DNA from 3 places in the Pseudomonas sp. PB103 genome. Region 3 is predicted to be linked to each of the others. Evidence: riboswitches for the same ligand, from Rfam matches in the RefSeq annotation. Region 3 holds a riboswitch; each other region holds the start of a gene.
What was found. A riboswitch is a leader RNA that binds a small molecule or an ion and turns the genes downstream of it on or off. The one in region 3 is predicted to bind cobalamin.
Positions count from the first base shown of each region.

Region 1: it holds a riboswitch for cobalamin, as region 3 does, so the genes downstream of both, cobO (cob(I)yrinic acid a,c-diamide adenosyltransferase) here and EJA70_RS19170 (TonB-dependent siderophore receptor) in region 3, are expected to answer to the same signal.
Region 2: it holds a riboswitch for cobalamin, as region 3 does, so the genes downstream of both, EJA70_RS12040 (ABC transporter substrate-binding protein) here and EJA70_RS19170 (TonB-dependent siderophore receptor) in region 3, are expected to answer to the same signal.

Region 1 covers NZ_RWIL01000053.1:35,327-39,451, forward strand. The annotation lists gene EJA70_RS10505 (hypothetical protein) at 1-30, shown strand, start outside; gene EJA70_RS10510 (sorbosone dehydrogenase family protein) at 115-1,428, opposite strand; gene EJA70_RS10515 (hypothetical protein) at 1,495-2,079, opposite strand; cobalamin riboswitch at 2,243-2,473, shown strand; gene cobO (cob(I)yrinic acid a,c-diamide adenosyltransferase) at 2,554-3,165, shown strand; gene EJA70_RS10525 (cobyrinate a,c-diamide synthase) at 3,162-4,125, shown strand, end outside.
Region 2 covers NZ_RWIL01000060.1:65,326-69,450, reverse strand. The annotation lists gene EJA70_RS12050 (hypothetical protein) at 1-159, opposite strand, end outside; gene EJA70_RS12045 (Ppx/GppA family phosphatase) at 168-1,103, shown strand; cobalamin riboswitch at 1,146-1,340, shown strand; gene EJA70_RS12040 (ABC transporter substrate-binding protein) at 1,485-2,498, shown strand; gene EJA70_RS12035 (iron ABC transporter permease) at 2,507-3,511, shown strand; gene EJA70_RS12030 (ABC transporter ATP-binding protein) at 3,508-4,125, shown strand, end outside.
Region 3 covers NZ_RWIL01000106.1:25,178-29,302, reverse strand. The annotation lists gene EJA70_RS19175 (EAL domain-containing protein) at 1-1,093, shown strand, start outside; cobalamin riboswitch at 1,193-1,399, shown strand; gene EJA70_RS19170 (TonB-dependent siderophore receptor) at 1,492-3,429, shown strand; gene EJA70_RS19165 (ferredoxin) at 3,429-3,788, shown strand; gene EJA70_RS19160 (ABC transporter substrate-binding protein) at 3,785-4,125, shown strand, end outside.

The DNA of each region.
Region 1 (4,125 bases), on a different contig from region 3:
AAGCTGAAGCACTCGATCCTTCGCAACTGATTGATTGTGGGTTGCGCGGGTTAGTTGGACATGTCCACGAGAGCGAAGTGAAAACCTCCCAATCGTGGGCATGTGCCATCTGGTTTATTTGGTTGCGGACACTCGCCAAACCTTGTTGCCAACATCATCCGCCACCAACAAGCCACCTTGCTGGTCGATCACCACGCCCACCGGGCGCCCCAGCGCGTTTTCGTCCTTGTCGAGGAACCCGGTCAGCACATCCACCGGTTTGCCGCTCGGCTTGCCGCCGGTAAACGGCACAAAAATCACCTTGTAGCCACTGTGCGGTTTACGGTTCCACGATCCATGCTGGCCGATGAACGCGCCTTCCTTGAACTGCGCTGGCAAGGTGTTGCCTTCGGCGAAGCTCAGGCCGAGCGATGCGGTGTGCGGGCCGACCGCGTAATCCGGGGCGATGGCCTTGGCCACCAGATCCAGATTCTGTGGCGACACCCGCACATCGATGTGCTGCCCGTAATAACTGAACGGCCAGCCGTAGAAACCGCCGTCCTTCACTGAAGTGATGTAATCCGGCACCAGGTCGCTGCCGATCTCGTCACGCTCGTTGACCGCTGTCCACAGTGCGCCGCTGGTAGGCTCCCAAGCCAGGCCGTTGGGGTTGCGAATGCCCGAAGCGAAAATCCGGTGATTGCCGGTCGCCCGGTCGACTTCCCAGATCGCCGCGCGGCCTTCTTCTTTATCCAGGCCGTTCTCGCCGACGTTACTGTTCGAGCCCACAGTGACGTAGAGCTTGCTACCGTCCTTGCTGGCAATCACGTTTTTGGTCCAGTGATGATTCAGCGTGCCGCCGGGCAGATCGGTCACTTTGATTGGCTGCGACTTGATCTCGGTCGCGCCGGGTTCGTAGTGAAAGCGCAACAGGCGATCGGTATCAGCGACGTACAGATCATTGCCGACCAGGGTCATGCCAAAGGGCGAATTGAGGTTCTGCAAAAACACCGTGCGCGTCTCGGCCACGCCATCGTGGTCGGCGTCGCGCAGCAGGGTGATGCGGTTCGGGCTCGGCACGCCGGCCCCGGCCTTGCCCATGACTTTCTTCATGACCCAGCCACGAACGCCGCTGCTGTCGTCGGGTTTCGGAGGGGCATTGGTTTCCGCCACCAGCACATCACCGTTGGGCAGCACGTAGAGCCAGCGCGGGTGATCGAGGCCTTCGGCAAATGCCGCGACTTGAGTGCCGGCCGCCGCCGTCGGTTTGCCGCCCTCGGGCCAGCCGATCGCCGGGGCGATGTTCACCGTCGGGATCAGGGTCTTGTTCGGTTCAGGCAATTTCGGCGACGGGCCGGTGCCGTCGGTGACTTGCAGGCTGGAGGATTCACCGCAGGCGGCGAGCCCTCCGGCGAGGGCGATGACGAAAACGAGCTGGGGCTTGCGCATTGCTGATCTTCCCTATGAATGCATTCCTAATCATAGAGGAGGGCGCAAGCCCGATGGTTCAACTGCTCAGCCGCGGGCTTCCTTGAACAGCACGGCAATGCCGGGATGATAATTGCCGGCTTCGCTGCGCAATTTGCGGTAGGCGTAGGGGAAATACCAGGCGACCGCGCAGGTGTGTTCCTTTTGCAGGTCGTCGACCATGTCTTGCAGCTCTTCGGGGCTGGCGCTGTGCTGGGCTTTTTGCGGGGCGACAAACAGGCAGCCGAGCTTGAGGTCGCTGGCAAAGCTGATGCGTTTGGCATCGTTGGTAATGTCGAGCAGGGCTTGGGTCAGGTTGAGGTTGGTGACCCGTGGCCAGCGCTGCGTGGCCTGAATGTAAGCGCGATCTTCGGCGCTGGCAATGAACAGGTCGGCGCGGGCATTGCGCTCGCCTTCTTCATTCTGTTTGCGCGTGGGCGTGTCGTTCAGGGTGACCAGTTCGGCCATCCACGCCGCTGCCGAGAGCAGGCCGAGATTGGCTTTCTCGTCATGCCAGTACGGTGTGTCGCTGTCGCCGCGTACGGCGTTAAAGCGGTCGATACAGTCAAACCAGCGTTCAAGCAGCGGGCGCAGGAATTCCAGGCGCGGGTTGCTGATGATCATGCCTTGCATCGTCATCATCCTTATTCTTGTGATGGGCTTTTTCGGGAAAAGCATGGCTCTTTGATATCATTTGTATCAGTGTGGCACAAGATTGGCGCCGGATAATTGATCGACGGCAGTTATTCGCCCGATGGCCGCCTCTTTAATTGACGCTCCACCCCCAACCCTCTAACCTTCGCGGCTTGTTTCAGGTGCTCTGTGACCCACGTCGACAGAGTGAAACAGGGAAGCCGGTGAGGGTTGTCTTCAGGTGAAGAACAATCACGATCCCGGCGCTGCCCCCGCAACGGTAAATGAGTAAAAGCTGCGCCTTGAGCCACTGCCTCGACAGAAGCGGGAAGGCGCGCAGCCAGGCCAACGCCGCTCATGAGCCCGGAGACCGGCCTGATCCATCCAGCGGCATCACGGTGGGCGATGCCAGGCTTTTTGCCGTCTATTCTTGTGCCTGCCCGCCGTTATCCAGCCCCAACGGAGAGCTCCCCCATGACTGATTCCCCCGAGCGCGACGAACGCCATCTGGCGCGTATGCAGCGCAAAAAAGCCGTGATCGACGAACGCATCGCCAACTCCCCCGACGAGTGCGGCCTGGTGCTGGTGCTGACCGGCAACGGCAAAGGCAAAAGCAGCTCGGCGTTCGGCATGCTCGCCCGCGCCATGGGGCACGGCATGCAGTGCGGTGTGGTGCAGTTCATCAAGGGGCGGAACAGCACCGGCGAAGAATTGTTCTTCCGCCGCTTCCCCGAGCAAGTGCGCTTCCATGTGATGGGCGAGGGCTTCACCTGGGAAACCCAGGATCGCCAGCGCGACATCGCTGCAGCCGAAGCGGCATGGGCGGTTTCCCGTGAGCTGCTGCGTGATCCGTCGATCGGCCTGGTGGTGCTCGATGAATTGAACATCGCCCTCAAGCACGGTTACCTCGATCTGGATCAGGTGCTCAGCGATCTGCAGGCACGTCCGCCGATGCAGCACGTGATCGTCACCGGTCGCGCGGCCAAGCCGGAAATGATCGAGATGGGCGACACGGTCACCGAAATGGGCATGCTCAAACACGCCTTCCAGGCCGGCATCAAAGCGCAGAAAGGCGTCGAACTTTGAATCAACCACGTCACTGCCCGGCGGTACTCATCGCCGCGCCGGCTTCCGGTCAGGGCAAGACCACTGTCACCGCTGCGCTCGCCCGTTTGCATCGCAATCAGGGGCGCAAAGTGCGCGTGTTCAAATGCGGCCCGGACTTTCTCGACCCGATGATCCTCGAGCGCGCCAGCGGTGCGCCGGTGTATCAACTGGACATGTGGATGGTCGGCGAGCAGGAGAGTCGTCGTCTGTTGTGGGAAGCCGCTGCCGAGGCGGATCTGATTCTGATCGAAGGCGTGATGGGCCTCTTTGACGGTACGCCCTCGAGCGCGGATCTGGCGCGGCATTTTGGTGTGCCGGTGCTCGGAGTGATCGACGGCACAGCGATGGCGCAGACCTTTGGTGCGCTGGCGCTGGGACTGGCCAAGTATCAGCCGGATCTGCCATTTGCCGGGGTGTTGGCCAACCGGGTTGGCACGTTGCGCCATGCGCAATTGTTGGAAGGCAGTCTTACCGAAGGTCTGCGTTGGTACGGCGCGTTGTCGCGCGAGACCGGCATCGAATTGCCAAGTCGGCATCTGGGGCTGGTTCAGGCCAGCGAACTGAATGACCTCGATGTGCGCCTCGACGCCGCAGCCGAAGCGCTCGCCAGCAGCTGCGAGGTAGCGCTGCCACCGGCCGTGGAATTTGCCGCGCCGGACGTCGTCGCGGTTGAGCCGCTGCTGAAGAATGTGCGCATTGCCGTTGCACGTGATGAGGCGTTTGCCTTCACTTACGGCGCTAGCCTGGATCTGCTGCGCGCGATGGGCGCCGAGTTGAGCTTTTTCTCGCCGATCCGCGATACGCAATTGCCGGAGGCGGACAGTCTGTACCTGCCGGGCGGTTATCCGGAATTGCACCATGTTGCGTTGTCGCAGAACACCGCGATGGTTGCGGCAATCCGTGCGCACCATGCGGCGGGCAAGCCGTTGCTCGCTGAGT
Region 2 (4,125 bases), on a different contig from region 3:
AACACGCGATGTATTGAGCCAAGCATAGACGCTGAATAATGACAGTGTCATGACAGCCGTAAATTCACTGAACCGCCCCTGCCCCGTCATCAGGCCGTCATCAAGATCACGGCAGAATCCTCGCAAACCGTCCTGCGCCGCGCGACGGTTGTTTTGCAAGGATTCCCATGAAAGAACACGCCCCGCTGTTCGCTGCCATCGACTTGGGTTCGAATGCCTTTCGCCTGATGATCGGCCAGTCGGTGCGCAGTCGCAAAGGCTTCCTGATTCAGGAAGTGAAAACCCTGCGCGAACCGGTGCGTCTTGCCGAAGGTTTTGACGGTGGTGCGCTGGATGCGTTGGCGCTGGATCGCGGCTGGCAGGCATTGGCGCGGTTCGGCAAAAAACTGCGCGGTTTCGAGGCCGGTCGGGTGCGCGCGGTGGCGACCAGTGCGGTGCGTGAAGCGGACAATGCGCAGCTGTTTCTGGCCAGTGCCGAACGGCATCTGGGCTTCCCGATCGACGTCATTTGCGGCCATGAAGAGGCGCGCCTGGTCTACGCCGGCGTGACTCACGCCTTGCCGAGCGCCGAAGACCTGCGCCTGGTGGTCGACATCGGCGGCGGTTCCACCGAGCTGATCCTCGGCCAGGGTTCACAGCCGTTGCTGACCGAGAGTATCGCCATCGGCAGCGGCACCTTGAGCACGCGTTTCTTTCGCGGCGGCGATGTGTCCGCCGGCGCGCTGCAGGAAGCCGAGCGCTTCGCCATCCTGCAGTTTGAAAAAGTTGCCCGGCGCTATCGTGCTCAGGGCTGGCAGCAGACCATCGGTTCGTCCGGCACCGCGCGCATGCTGGCCAAAGTGCTCAAGGCCAACCGCCTCAACGATTTGGGTCAGGACGGCATCACCTACGGCGGACTGCTGCGCCTGTCGCTGCTGCTGCTGAAAGTGAACAACGTCCAGCAACTGCAACTCGCCGGCCTGCAACCGCACCGCCAAAGCATTCTCCCCGGTGGACTGGTGTTGATGCTGGCGGCGTTCAAAGTGTTTGGCATCGCGCAAATGCTGCCCTCCGAACCGGGCCTGCGTTTGGGCGTGTTGCACGGTTTGATGAGCCAACACTAATCCTCGCTGCGGCAGATTCGTCTCCCCTTCAGCGGCTCGATCGACTACCATGCCGCCGCCGGTTCCCGAAGGGGACTAAGAGGGAATCCGAGATGCTCGCACAGCACTGACCGGAACTGCCCCCGCAACTGTAGGTGCCGAGCCTGCTCCACGACTGCCACTGGGTGAATCCCGGGAAGGCCGGAGCCAGGCGATGACGCATCAGTCAGGAGACCTGCCGGCACAGTGACTCACTAACCGGCGGGGTGTCCGGGAAGGACATCGTGCCGCGCGCATCTTCAATGGATGACCGGCCTTGCGCTGTTGCCCTGACCGCGTTCGATGGTGTGTTTCCAATCCGTACTCTCCCGCTCCGCGTACGGATTCCCCGGAGACTGCCTCATGCTGCTGCCCCGCGTTGCCACCTTCATCACTGGCCTGAGCCTTTGCACCCTGGCCCACGCGGCACCGACCGCATACCCGCTGACGGTGGAAAACTGCGGCAGCACCCTCACCTTCCAACACGCCCCGACGCGCACGGTGACCATCGGCCAGGCCGGCACGGAAATGCTTTACGCCCTGGGTCTGGGCGACAAAATCGTCGGCACTTCGCTGTGGTTCAACAACGTGCTGGCCAAGTACAAGGCGCAGAACGACCAGATCGAGCGCCTGGCCGATAACGAGCCGAGTTTTGAATCGGTGATCGGCAAGCGTCCGGAACTGGTCGCCGTGGAGCTGGAATGGATGGTCGGCCCGCAAGGCGCGGTCGGCACTCGCGAACAGTTTCATGAACTGAAGATTCCGACATACCTGTTGCCCTCCGATTGCGAAGCCAAGGACAACCTCGTCGGCGCCGACGGCACGCGCCTGGCCCCGTTTCGCATCGACACGATCTACAAGAGCGTCAGCCAACTGGCGCAAATCTTCGATGTGCAGGAGCGTGGCCAGCAGCTCAACGACGCACTCAAGGCCAGTCTCGCCCGCTCGATTGCCACCGCCCAGGGCAAACAGCTGAAGGACGCCAGCGCGCTGGTCTGGTTCTCCAGCGCACAGATGGACATCGAGCCGTTCGTGGCCGGACACAAAGGCATTCCCGATTTCATGCTCAGCACCCTCGGCGTGCGCAACGTGGTGCAATCCGATGAAGAGTGGCCAACGGTTGGCTGGGAAACCATCGCCAAGGCCAACCCGACCTTCCTCGTCATTGCCCGCATGGACCGCCGACGCTTCCCCGCTGACGACCATGAAAAGAAACTCGCCTTCCTGCGCAGCGACCCGGTGACGCGCAACATGGACGCGGTGAAACACAACCGCATCATCGTTCTCGACGCCATGGCCATGCAGGCCAGCCTGCGCATGTTCGATGGCCTGGAACAACTGGCCACGGCCATCAACGGCTATGACCTGTCGCAATGAGTGCAAGCCTGATCCGCACGCTGCTGGCCTTGGTGACACTGTTGATTGCAGTGGTCGCCGGCGTGGCCATCGGTGAAACCTCGATTGAACCGGGTGTGGTGTTGCAAGTCCTCGCCAACAAACTGTGGGGCGCCGGCTATGCGCTCGACCCCATCGACGAAGGCATTGTCTGGAACTATCGATTGACCCGCGCACTGGTCGCCGCGGCCTGTGGTGCCGGGTTGGCGACATGCGGGGTGATTTTGCAGTCGCTGTTGCGCAACCCGTTGGCCGATCCGTATCTGCTGGGCATTTCCGCCGGCGCCTCGACCGGCGCGGTGATGGTCGCATTGCTCGGCGTCGGCGCCGGGGTGGTTTCGCTGTCGGCGGGCGCGTTTGCCGGGGCGGTGACGGCGTTCGTGCTGGTGATTGTGCTGGCGCGGGTCAGCGGCTCGGCCAGTGGCACCGGACAAATCATTCTCGCGGGCATCGCCGGCTCGCAGCTGTTCAATGCACTGACCGCGTTTCTGATTACCCGCTCAGCCAGCTCGGAACAGGCGCGCGGCATCATGTTCTGGTTGCTCGGCAATCTCGGCGGCGTGCGTTGGCCGTCGGTGTGGCTGGCAGTGCCGGTGGCATTCGCCGGTCTGGTGGTGTGCCTGTGGCATCGTCGCGCGCTGGATGCGTTTACCTTTGGCGCAGACTCGGCGGCGTCCCTCGGCATTCCGGTGCGCCGGGTGCAGATTCTGCTGATCGGCTGTGCGGCGCTGGTGACAGCGGTGATGGTCTCGATTGTCGGCTCGATCGGCTTTGTCGGGCTGGTGATTCCGCATGCCGCACGTCTGCTGCTCGGCACCGGGCATGCTCGGCTGTTGCCGGCCAGTGCGTTGGGGGGCGCGGTGTTCTTGATCGCCGCCGACGTGTTGTCGCGCACCTTGATCAAGGGGCAGGTGATTCCGGTCGGCGTGATTACCGCGCTGGTCGGTGCGCCGGTGTTCGCGTTGATTCTGGTCGCACGCAGGTCTGCTCGATGAGCAGCGTTCTGAGTTGTTCCGGGTTGACCTTCAAGGTGCGCGGTGCCGAGCTGCTCAACGATGTCAGCCTTGCGGTCGAGCGCGGCGAGACCCTCGGTATCGTCGGGCCCAACGGTTCGGGCAAATCGACCCTGTTGAAACTGTTGGCCGGGTTGCGCGAACCGAGCGCTGGCGAGGTACTGCTCGACGGTCAGCGTCTGGGCAAAATGCCCCGCCGCAGCATTGCGCAGAAACTTGCGGTGGTCGAGCAACAGGCTGACACCGACGACGGCATTCGCGTGTTCGACGCTGTAGCGTTGGGGCGCACGCCGTGGCTGTCGGCGCTGCAACCGTGGTCGGCGGCAGACGATGCCATCGTCCAACAGGCGCTGACCGACGTTGACGCGACGCACCTGTGCAATCGTCTCTGGCGCAGCCTGTCGGGCGGTGAGCGACAACGGGTACACATCGCTCGGGCATTGGCGCAGCGACCGCAAATTCTATTGCTGGATGAGCCGGCCAATCATCTCGACATTCAGCACCAACTGACCATTCTCAACGTGGTGCAGGCATTGCCGGTGACCACGTTGATCGCCCTGCATGATCTGAATCAGGCGTTGAAATGCGATCGTCTG
Region 3 (4,125 bases):
GATGCTCGAAGACGATCTGCATCTGGCGGTCGCGACCGCGACCGGCCAACTGGTCAGCGCCTCGCGCCCGGGGGCCGAGCATTTTCTGAGTCGAGTGCACTCAGGCCCGCACGCAGGCCTTGAAGACGGTTATCTGTACACCCTCGTGCACAACGGCGACTGGGTGGCCATCGCCACGCTGTCGCGCCATGAATTGATGCAGGGGCTGGTCCGCCGGGAAATGCTGCTGTTGCCGATTGGCGGCTTGCTCGCCGGTGTGTTGATGTTGCTGATCATCCGCCGCACCCGGCAGCGCTTGTCGCCGCTGGCCGAGCTGAAACTGGCGGTGCGCAATCGCGAGTTCATCGTGCACTACCAACCGATCGTCAGCCTCAGCGATGGCGCCTGTGTCGGCGCCGAAGCACTGGTGCGCTGGCGCCATCCGGACGGCACGCTGGTGCGCCCCGATGCGTTCATTCCGCTGGCCGAGGACAGTGGCCTGATTTTGCCGATCACCGATCAGGTGATCGATGCGGTGATGCGCGACCTCGGTCCGCTGCTGGTCAAGGAACGGCAACTGCACGTGGCGATCAATCTGGCGGCCAGGGATGTCAGCAGCGGTCGTTTCCTGCCCGGTCTGGAAGCGGCTGCCCGCAACGCCGGCGTGCAGCAGAAGCAGATCTGGCTGGAAGCCACCGAACGCGGTTTTGTCGATATCGACGCCGCCCGCGCCACCGTCAATCAGGCGCGCTCGCTCGGTTATCTGGCAGCCATCGACGACTTCGGTACCGGGTTTTCCAGCCTTCAGCATGTGCAGCAATTGCCGCTGGACGTGCTGAAGATCGACAAGTCGTTCGTCGACAACATTTATCAGGATGCGGCGACCGGCTCCGTGACCGGGCACATCATCGAAATGGCCAAAAGCTTGCGGTTGAAGATCGTCGCAGAAGGCATCGAAACCGAGGCGCAACGCGATTACCTGCGCGACCACGGCGTGCATTACGGCCAGGGCTGGCTGTTCGGCAAACCGATGCCGGCCGAGGAGTTTCTGCGCTTTTATCGAACGCGCGCCAACGTGGTCATCGACCACGCGGCGCTGGAGGGTGTGGCCTGAGGTTAGAAGCGCGCCTTGACCGAGACCATGAAGTTGCGTGGATTACCGTAGTAGTTGCCGAAGGTGCGCAGAAGTTGACGAACGGTCTTTCGAATGTTCAGATGCCGCCCTGTTTCAGGTGTCCCATGCCGCCGTGCATGGGATGAAACGGGAAACCGGTACGTTCGAATCGAACAAGTCCGGTGCTGCCCCCGCAACGGTAGGCGCGTGATGCTTTCAACAAACCACTGTGGCCAGACGGCCATGGGAAGGTGAAAGCCTCGATACGCGCGAGCCCGGAGACCGGCCCGAAATGTCTGTTTGGCAAAATCCTGCGGTGGGCGGGCATGGGCCGGTATTGGCTGTGCGCGATGCCTTCTCCTGCATGCTCTTCTGCGAAGATCCTTTTCGAGAAGACAATGATTCGACCTTTCAACACCTCTGCTCCAACCCTTCTGTTTGGCTGCCTGTTCAGCCCTCTGTTGCTGGCCGACGACACGGCGCTGGAACTCAATCAGCAAATCGTTTCCGCCCCGTCGGTGGAGTCCACCACCGTCGCCGACATGGCGCATTACGGCAGCAAAGTCGAAATCGTCAGCCGCGAACAGATCGAACGCGCCGGGCCGAGTGCCGACGTCAGCCGGGTCATGCAGATGTTCATTCCCGGCCTCTACGTCGCGCCGAAAAACGGCCCGTTCGACTACGGCACTTATTCGCTGCTGGGCGGGCGCAATGACGACACGCTGATCCTGCTCGACGGCGTGCGCCTGAACAATCGCCTGTACGGCGGCCTCTATCTCGACACCCTGCCGGCCAACGCGATCGAGCGCATCGAAGTGCTCAAGGGTGGGCAGAGCCTGTTGTTCGGCACACAAGCGGTGTCGGGGGTGATCAACATCGTCACCCGCAGCCCGCAGTCGCGCCAAGCCATGGGCGAAGTGAATCTGGGCGTCGACACCTTCGGCGGCACCACCGAAGACGCGCGAGTGGAGAACATTTTCACCAACGGTTTTGGCGATCTGGGTTTGCTGGCGTACGTCAGCCACAACGTCTCCGACGGTTATCAACCGTATCGCAACCGCGACCTGAAAAACGTCACCGAGAAAAAGCGTGCCTACGAAGTCACCACGTTCGGTGGCAAGGCGATCCAGTCGTTCGGCGACGATTCGCGGCTGGAGCTGTTTTATCAATACGCCGACGCCAACCTCGATTTCGCCCGCCCGGTGGACAATCACAACACCACCAACGACCGTGTGCAGCAGATCGCTACCGCGACGTTCGAACAGAGCCTCAACGAGCGCTTCAGCTACTTCGTCAAAGGCCACATCAACGATTGGGACACGCGCTACACCCGGGTCAACAATGTCGAGGGCGGCGCCACCAAAGTCATCAATCACAACGACTACTGGGGTTTCACTGACTGGGGCGTGCAGGCCGAAGGCAAGGCTGAACTGCCCGGCGGCCATGTGCTGGTGTTCGGCAGCGACAACCAATGGTTCAAGGGTCAGGACGATGTGCTGATCATTGACAACGACAAGGCCGAAGCCCACGCGATCTATACGCAATTGCGCCCGCAGATCGACGCCCTGCCCGACTGGCATCCCAGCATCGGCGTCCGTCACGAGGCCATGGGCGGCGGCGACAGCGCCACGGTCGGCATGCTCACTTCGCTGTATGACCTCAACGACAACTGGTCGCTGCGCGGTCAATACGGCAGCGCCTACAAGCTGCCGAATGCCGAGCAACTGTTCGTCAACGAACCGGGCGACGAGCTCGGCAACCGCAACCTCAAACCGGAAAAAAGCCGCAACGCCGAGCTGGGCCTCGACTACAAAGGCTTTTTGCTCGACCGCGAATTCAGCGCCAGCGTGACCCTGTTCAAACGCAAGATCGACGACCTGATAACCCTCGACGACATTCAGTGGGTCAACGGTGAAGGGCAGATCCGCATGCGCGGTTTCGAGGCCGACGCCAAACTGGCGCTCAATGACCAATGGAGTGTGCAGGCGGACATGACCCGCAACCTCACCGAGTCGCGCACGGGCGTGACCATCAATGACATTCCGAGCTTCTTCGCCCGCTCGCGCGTGGGTTATGAGTCGGAAAATCGCCTGTGGGGCGCTGGCGGAGCGATCCGTTATATCCGCGACATCACCAGTTCGAAGCAGGTCGAGTACGGTCATTATTCGGTGGTGGATGCCGACGCCTATCGCTACCTCGACAGCGCCCATCAGCACCGCGTCAGCCTGTTGGTGGAAAACCTGTTCGACCGCGATTACGTCACCAGCCGTTCGAGCAACGTCGACAACCTCGGGCGGCCGCTCACCTCCGAAGTGCGCTACACGTATCGCTTCTGATGAGTGAGATCAAAACCATCGACGGCGTCGACACGCACCCGGACTGGTCGCACGTGCCGCCGCATGCCCGCCACGTGTTCATCTGCACCGGCCCGCGCTGCACTCAGCGCGGTGCCCAGCAGTTATGGAAAACCCTGCGCCGGCACTTGCTGGAACATGACCGCATCGAGACGCCGGGCGGCGTGTTGCTGACGCGCACGCATTGTCAGTTTCCGTGCAATTTGGGGCCGGTGCTGACGGTGTACCCGGAGACGTGCTGGTATGGCGTGCACAGCAAGGCTGACGTGCAGCGGTTGGTCGAGGTGCATCTGGTCGGCGGTGAGGTGGTCGAGGATTTGCTGATCAGAGCGCAGCCATGAAAACGCTTGGGTTATGCCTGGCAGCCCTGCTCGGCACAGCACCGGTATTGGCCGACAGTTACCGCAACTGCGGCGAAACCTGGAACGCCGCGCCGCCGTCACGGATCGTCGCGCTCAATCAGCACGCGGCGGACATCGTTCTGGCGCTGGGGGCCGGGCCTGCGCTGGTTGGCGTGGCGTATCTGGACGACACCGATTCCGGCCAGCGTCAGGCTGAGTACTTCGGCGTGCCGGTGATCGCCCGTCAGTACCCGGCCAGCGAGGTGCTGTACGCGCAGCGGCCGGACCTGGTGATCGGCGGCTTCGCCACCGCGTTTGGTGACGGCGTGACATCGCG